DNA from 3 places in the Cohnella soli genome. Region 1 is predicted to be linked to each of the others. Evidence: riboswitches for the same ligand, from Rfam matches in the RefSeq annotation. Region 1 holds a riboswitch; each other region holds the start of a gene.
The links. Region 1 has a riboswitch for cyclic di-AMP ahead of ACFPOF_RS07260 (C40 family peptidase). Riboswitches for the same ligand answer to the same signal wherever they lie in the genome.
Positions count from the first base shown of each region.

Region 1 (2,258 bases):
GGAAGAGAGGCGTTCGCTCGCGAAACGGCGCGGCTTCGTTCCGGCGTTTGGAGGTTTGTTTCATAAGAAGATGAGAAAAGCGGACTGGGATAAGCTCGACGAAACGGAGCAAATCAGGCTCATGTACGAGGAAGCGGTTCTGTCCGGCATCGTTGAAGGGTTCGAATTTCGCCCCTCCGATACGCCGGCGGAGACGCTGGCACGGCTTGAACGACATCGCACTGATCGCCGCGCACCCGATTCCAAGAAACTTATCGCTTACTGGGCATGGTTCGCCGGAGCCAAACCGCTGTTGCAACGTCTGTACGAGCAAGCGAAGTATAGTTCACGTAAGATTGGCACGGAAGAAGCTGACCGCTTGAAGCGCGATCGTCCGAATTGACGGCGCGTTTCATCTCGCCTTCACCAACGTCATAACAAAAGGCCATCCTAGCAATCATCTAACGATGATTCCGGGATGGCCTTCTGTCCTATGACACTCGCTTATTCCGCGCTTTCGTCAGCTGCATTAGCCGCATCGTCCGCGTCCGCAGGATCGGTTGCGAGTTCTTGATACGTGTCCGTGTCCATGACCCGACGAGCGGTTACATAGCGCGATGCGTAGTATTTGTCATTGATGCTTACGATCGACACGCTCTTACCCGTGGAAGGGGAGTGAACCATTTTGCCGTCGCCTACATAAATGCCTACGTGCGAAATGCTTTTTCCGTTCGTGTTGAAGAACACGAGGTCTCCCGGACGCAAGTTGTCGCGGAGGACTTTCTTGCCTTGCTTCGCCTGATCTCTCGAAGAACGGCTGAGGTTGATACCAAGTTGCTTAAAGACATACTGCGTGAATCCGGAGCAGTCAAAGCCGCTTTTGGTATTTCCACCGTACTTGTAGTCGATGCCAAGCAGGGGCTTATACGTCTCTTCCATTTTGGAATCGGCGAAAGCGCTTCCTACCTGAAAGGCCAGTGCGAAACATAAAGCGATAAGCATGACAGAAACCTTACGCAAAACTGGTTGACTCCTTCCAATGCCTACGAGGTTAGCTGGAGGGTTCGGTAGAAGGTTCCCCTATGGCTCCTGTGAAGCGAAGCCAATTCACCCGTGAAGACTGGTTCCCCCGTTTCCCGCTTTCGCGAGAACTCGGCAGCTTTTGTTTTCTTCGTCATACATATTCGGTTTTTATGACGAATTTCCTGCATGTGCTAAATGAGAATTCACTCATCTACATGGGATAACTAGGAAATACGCCCCCCCTTTCGTGTAAAAAATAGCCGCCGATAATAACGTCAAACCCCGGTTGCGCCCGCAAAAAGGCGCCAACCGGGGAATGTCCCTATGAAATATTGTCGATAAGGGGACAGGATGCTTAGGGGCTGTTGCGAAATAACGAGAAGGATATCCCGTAGGATTTTGTCGGAGTACAAGGAAGCGAAACCGCCGCGTAGCAGAGCTACGCAAGGTTGAAGATGACGCAGTAATCCGGCAAAAGACAAGGGATAGACGAACGGTTATTTCGTAACAGTCACTTACGACTCCGTTCCGGACCACACCTGATATTGAGACGCGGACGCCCACAGTGTCAGAAGGGAACGAACAAAGTAGAAAGCCTGATGCAGCGCGACGGCGATAAATCCGGACCAAAGCATGGAGACGGTCCATGCAGTCGCGGACACCGCCAAACCGATGCCGAGCAACGCGAGCGTGGTGCCAAGCAGAGGAAACGCCCGGCGGAACGCCAAGCCAAGCCCGTTCAGGATGCCTTCGCCGGATGCGGCGCCGAACTGCATGAACTGAAACAGCATATGCAGCAGGAAGCCGATGGTCAACCAGGCAAGCGCATAAGGCGCCAGATCTTTAAGCCAATCGGACAAGGTGGGTTCCGAGAAAAACCGGTCTTTCGCGAACGGCACCAACCAGACGGCGGGCAATAGCAGCAAGGCATTCTCCGCCCAATACAGCAGCGTGACCGGCTTCCATGCCCGGCGAATCCCGAACAATACGCGTGTGCCTGCGTCCTCCGTCGCGTGATGGAAGGAGTAGAATACGCCTGCGTTCAGGAGAGGCGTCAGCAGCATCCGCAGTAGAAGCAGGCCTCCGATCAGCCAAAGCGACTCGTTGACGAGGTCGGTCTTCAGCAGGCGGAATTGGGCTTCGACGAGGAAAAGCTGCGCCGCGTCGGAATTCGGATGTTCTTCCGGATAGCGTGCCAGTATCGGCGTCGCGATGGAATCAACGAACCGGTACAGGAAAAACCCCCACAGCAACCG
Region 1 covers NZ_JBHSMI010000013.1:77,700-79,957, reverse strand. Annotated here, with positions in the region: gene ACFPOF_RS07265 (hypothetical protein) at 1-382, shown strand, start outside; gene ACFPOF_RS07260 (C40 family peptidase) at 484-999, opposite strand; cyclic di-AMP (ydaO/yuaA leader) riboswitch at 1,005-1,147, opposite strand; gene ACFPOF_RS07255 (hypothetical protein) at 1,518-2,258, opposite strand, start outside.

Region 2 (2,258 bases), on a different contig from region 1:
TGCCGGAAGTTGCCTTTGAATTTTGGTTTTCTTCTTTCTTGCCGCAGCCTGAAGCTACGAGCAACAGAGCGATGAGCGCGATTAGCGCCAGGGTCAAGCGATTACGCGAAGTGCTCATTACAAGTCCCCCTTTGATCTCTCTATTTCCCTTCGAAATTATATCATTTGACTGGCGAGGAATCCAACCTCTCCCGTGTCGGAATATTGGCCGCAATCAAGAAAGCGTGAAAGATAGCGAGCGTAAAAGAGCTTTCTGGAGCTTGGGACCGTTGTAAGCGGTACAAAAAACAGGGCTGGCAAAATATGCGTGCAGGCCGCTTGCGGCATTGCTTTACAAGGAACGGAGTCAGGAGTAATATTCGATTCAGCAATTCAAATGTTCCATTCGTAATCGCTGAGTTTCCGCGAAAATGCGGAAAACGGGGGAACCAATCGATGGCGCGCGTGCGGTGTGAGAGCCGCGCCCGCGCCGTCCGGGGTGAATCCCGAAGCGCCGTTCCTAGGGCGGCGCTTCGGGTAGGGCGACTCTCACCGCCCGAATCCGACAGCTAACCTCGTAAGCGTTGAAGTGCTTCGTCTTGATCGGTGTTGACCGGTTCCGGGCGTTCGCACGTTGGGGAGAGGATGATGGACTTGTGACCTTCACGGCCGCAGGGTTTATTCCTCTGCGGTTTTTGTTATGCCATTTTATCGCTGAATTCCTGTGAGCAGGAAGCGGGGGAACCAGACGGACGGGCTTTAGCGCCGACGTCCATGGGGTGAATCCGGAAAGGCGGGAGCTGCAGCTCCGCCGACCGGTAGGGCGACTCTCGAGCCCGAATCCGACAGCTAACCTCGTAAGCGTACCGAGAGAGGCGACTCATGATCGTGACGGCACGGTTTATTCGACCATGTCCGGAAGCCACGAGAAGTTCCCTCTTCCTGCGGCTTCTTTTTTTATGCCAGCCGCGGGTCCAATTTCAGGAGGAGAAAACATTGGCCCATCCCAATATCGTACTCGTGTCGGCGCCTACGCCGGCCGGCGAGTCGTTCGTCAAGCTGCTTCAAACCCGGAACGTCCCGTTCGCGGTTATCGTGAACAACGCGGCGGAACGCAAGCGTATGTCCATAATCGGCGCCGATCGCATCGTCGAAGTGAATACCGCCAAAGAAGAAACGTGGATCGTTCCCGAAGTCGAAGTCGGCAAAGTATTTTTATTCGAATCGAGTCTCGCGCTCATCTGCCGATACATTCAAATTTGCCGCAGTTGGACAACGGAGCCGATTTACGTCCTGACGGAAAGCCATCAGCCGCGCCATGTGTACAAAGGACTGGGAGCCAGTTATGTCATTCATAGCCACGGGTTGAACTGCGAGTTTCTTGTCACCGACGATTTGATCGAAACTGCTAAAGGGGGCTCTTTCCATGCTTGATCTTTATATGATTGCATTGTTGGCGGGTGTTTTCGCACTGTTTTACGGTTTCCTTGTCTGGTGCGGCCGGGTCGTCGACGGAGAGAAAGGGGATCGCCCATGATTATCGTATCGATCGTCGCGGCGGCCGTCTTTCTGTATCTGATATACGCATTGGTGAATCCGGAGAAGTTCTAGGGGAGGAAAGGCTATGGGCCTGTTGCAAATCGTCATCGTTCTGGCGGTGCTGGCGCTGCTAGTGAAACCAGTCGGAAGTTATGTATATCATGCGTTCTCTAATGAACCTAGTCGGCAAGATCGTATTTTCGGCGGCTTCGAACGGTTGATCTATAAGCTTATCGGGTTGAAAAATCGGGAAGGCATGACGTGGAAAAAGTACGCGCTCGCGTTTCTGCTGACCAATATCGTTCTTGTGGCGGTTGGTTACTTGATTTTACGGGTACAGAAATATTTGCCGTTGAACCCGAGCGGCATCGATAACATGGAACAGACGCTTTCTTTTAACACGATTACGAGTTTTATGACCAATACGAACTTGCAGAACTATAGCGGGGAATCGGGCTTGTCCTACTTCTCTCAGATGGCTGTCATCATCATGATGATGTTCACGTCGGCGGCGACCGGCTTCTCGGTGGCGATCGCATTCGTCAGAGGTATCACGAGCAAGGGCGAGACGATCGGGAACTTCTTCGAAGATTTCGTGAAGGCACATACCCGGATTTTCCTGCCGACGGCCGTTCTTGCGACGCTGCTGCTCGTCGCGCTGCAAGTGCCGCAAACGCTCGATCCAACGGTGACGGTAACGACGCTCTCCGGTGCCGTGCAGAACATCGCGATCGGTCCGG
Region 2 covers NZ_JBHSMI010000028.1:183,658-185,915, forward strand. Annotated here, with positions in the region: gene ACFPOF_RS17110 (peptidylprolyl isomerase) at 1-118, opposite strand, end outside; cyclic di-AMP (ydaO/yuaA leader) riboswitch at 383-578, shown strand; cyclic di-AMP (ydaO/yuaA leader) riboswitch at 682-859, shown strand; gene ACFPOF_RS17115 (hypothetical protein) at 976-1,413, shown strand; gene ACFPOF_RS17120 (potassium-transporting ATPase subunit F) at 1,513-1,590, shown strand; gene kdpA (potassium-transporting ATPase subunit KdpA) at 1,604-2,258, shown strand, end outside.
Region 2: it holds a riboswitch for cyclic di-AMP, as region 1 does, so the genes downstream of both, ACFPOF_RS17115 (hypothetical protein) here and ACFPOF_RS07260 (C40 family peptidase) in region 1, are expected to answer to the same signal.

Region 3 (2,258 bases), on a different contig from region 1:
ATCTTCAAGACTGCCATCGAATCCATATTCTTCGACTCCGAGGTACAACTCCAACTTCTGTAAGCTTTTGAAGCTTCCCTTGCTAATGCTGGCAATTACATCTTTACCCAGCCCGCCGCAAATAATCGTAAGCTGCTGCAACTTGTCATGCCGAGCCGGTTCAAGACTAAGACCTGTGCTGCCTTTAATAGTAAAGCTTATTAACTCGGGATAAGCAACGAGTAACGGTCCAAGATTGGATTGATTAATCCAGGAGACCTCGCACTCTTCATAGCTCATATCACCTATAAATAGGCTACGTAGCTTTGGGAAACGATCCTTCAAGCGTACAAGAGCTTCCACAGTAGCACTGGAATCTGTCTCATAAGCGCCGCCCCAGTCCCCGATAATCAAACTTTCCAATTGTGCGCTCTCTTTTTTCGCTGCCAACTCTTCTATTAATGTGATCATTCGAACCCCAGCTTCATGTTGCTCATAATCGACAAACAGTTTGCATTCAGACATAAGAATACCTCCTGAGGATGAGTACTAATCTTGTGATATTATCCCTAAAGCTTTCTGAACAGAAAGGAAATCAGATGGCAAGAAAGGATTACAGAAGTAGTTTACCTGATGTCGTTACGATCGACTAGCTTTCTTTGGCTTGAATGTGGTTTTTTAACAAGCGTGGAGGAAAAATGAATGTCTGAATCCGATTTCATCATTTTGCAACTTGAAAACCGCCAGGGTGAACCCCTGACGGTTTTCCTCATTTGCGGAGTAACCGCTATTCTGTTATTTCAATACGTACACTTTAACGCTTTGGTAACCGAAGCCCGATACGAATTGACGGCTTCCCGGTACGAAGATATCGATTCGGTTGCCTTTGATCGCGCCGCCTTTATCGGTGGCCGTTGCGATTAACCCGCCTGTCGGCAAGCCGGAGAAGTCGTAACCGGTAATGTATACGCGCGTTCCGAACGGAATGACGCTAGGGTCGACGGCGATCGTCCCCAGCTTTAACGGGTTCCCGAAGTAATCGACAGGGCCCCATTCGCCGTTCTCTTCCGCCGAAGCGGAGTAAGCGGTTGCTTTAATATCGAGAACTTTTGAGAAGCCGAGCGATTGTCCGGACGTCGTCGTCACGGATTGTGCTGTTACCGTGTTTTCTTTGGCCGCGCTTTCTTTGGTATCCGCCGCGGCGAGCATGCTGTTGCCAGGAATGACGAGCGTTAAGCCGGCGTAAATGTTCAGCGGATCAATTCGCGGATTCGCATCCATCAGTTCTTCCAGCGGAACGTTTAGTTGCTTGGACAATTTCCAGAACGTATCGCCTTCTTTGGCCGTATACGGAGCTGTAGCTGCGTAGGCCGTCAGAGACGGAATCGCCAAAGCGGCGCCGAGTGCGAGCGCGCTGGCGCGCGTTCCGAGCTTTTTCCAACTGTGTACCATCTGAGATATCCTCCTGAGAATCGGCCGGCGAGGTTAGCTGTCGGATTAGAGCCGGGAGATCGACTCTTCGCGAAATCGCGATTCACCCCAAGTACATGGCGGATATGTATCCTGCGCATACTTTCGATATTGTCCCCCGCACCCGAAGGTTTAGGCCGTCATTTGTGCCTTGACTTTGGTATTCCCAGCCAACCGGGAAACGATGCCAAGAAGCATATGTAAAAGGCTAACACAATGCATAGGCCTGTAAAACCGGAAACTATAGGAAAATAGGTCGCCCACAGCAGCAGGGGAGGATGGGCTACTCCATTCCAGGCACCGCTCTGCGAGCGAAATAAGCGGTTGTCTCATCAATGAGATACCGCGTGGAAGGCGCAAGCCATAAGGGATCGCCGTGAATAAGCGACGTTGTCCTTTTCGTTTCCTCGAGCTCCCGAATTCGGACCAAGACGAGGTCGTTATCTGCCAATACTTGCTCGCGCAAATACGATTTTGGCAGCAGTGTGCCCGCGCGGCAAGCGGACAGAAGCCGGATAATCGCTTCGAACGAATCGATTTCCATCCGAACGTCCGGTTTTAGTTTGTACGTCTTAAACAACTCGTCGGTCAACGTGCGATACCAAGTCCCCGGAGCAAACAAAATCATCGGCAGCCCGTTCAGATCGTTCATTTCCAAATGAGTTCTTTCTAATAAAAGATGTTTTCGCGGGAGGACGAGGATAAGATGATCGTCAAACAAGGGTAAACTGGTAATGGCGTCGTCTACGACCGATGAGGCGACGATGCCGAAATCGACTTTGCGTTCTTTGACTAACGTCGCGATTTCG
Region 3 covers NZ_JBHSMI010000029.1:547,259-549,516, reverse strand. Annotated here, with positions in the region: gene ACFPOF_RS22720 (STM4015 family protein) at 1-504, opposite strand, end outside; gene ACFPOF_RS22715 (3D domain-containing protein) at 775-1,431, opposite strand; cyclic di-AMP (ydaO/yuaA leader) riboswitch at 1,437-1,598, opposite strand; gene ACFPOF_RS22710 (LysR family transcriptional regulator) at 1,733-2,258, opposite strand, start outside.
Region 3: it holds a riboswitch for cyclic di-AMP, as region 1 does, so the genes downstream of both, ACFPOF_RS22715 (3D domain-containing protein) here and ACFPOF_RS07260 (C40 family peptidase) in region 1, are expected to answer to the same signal.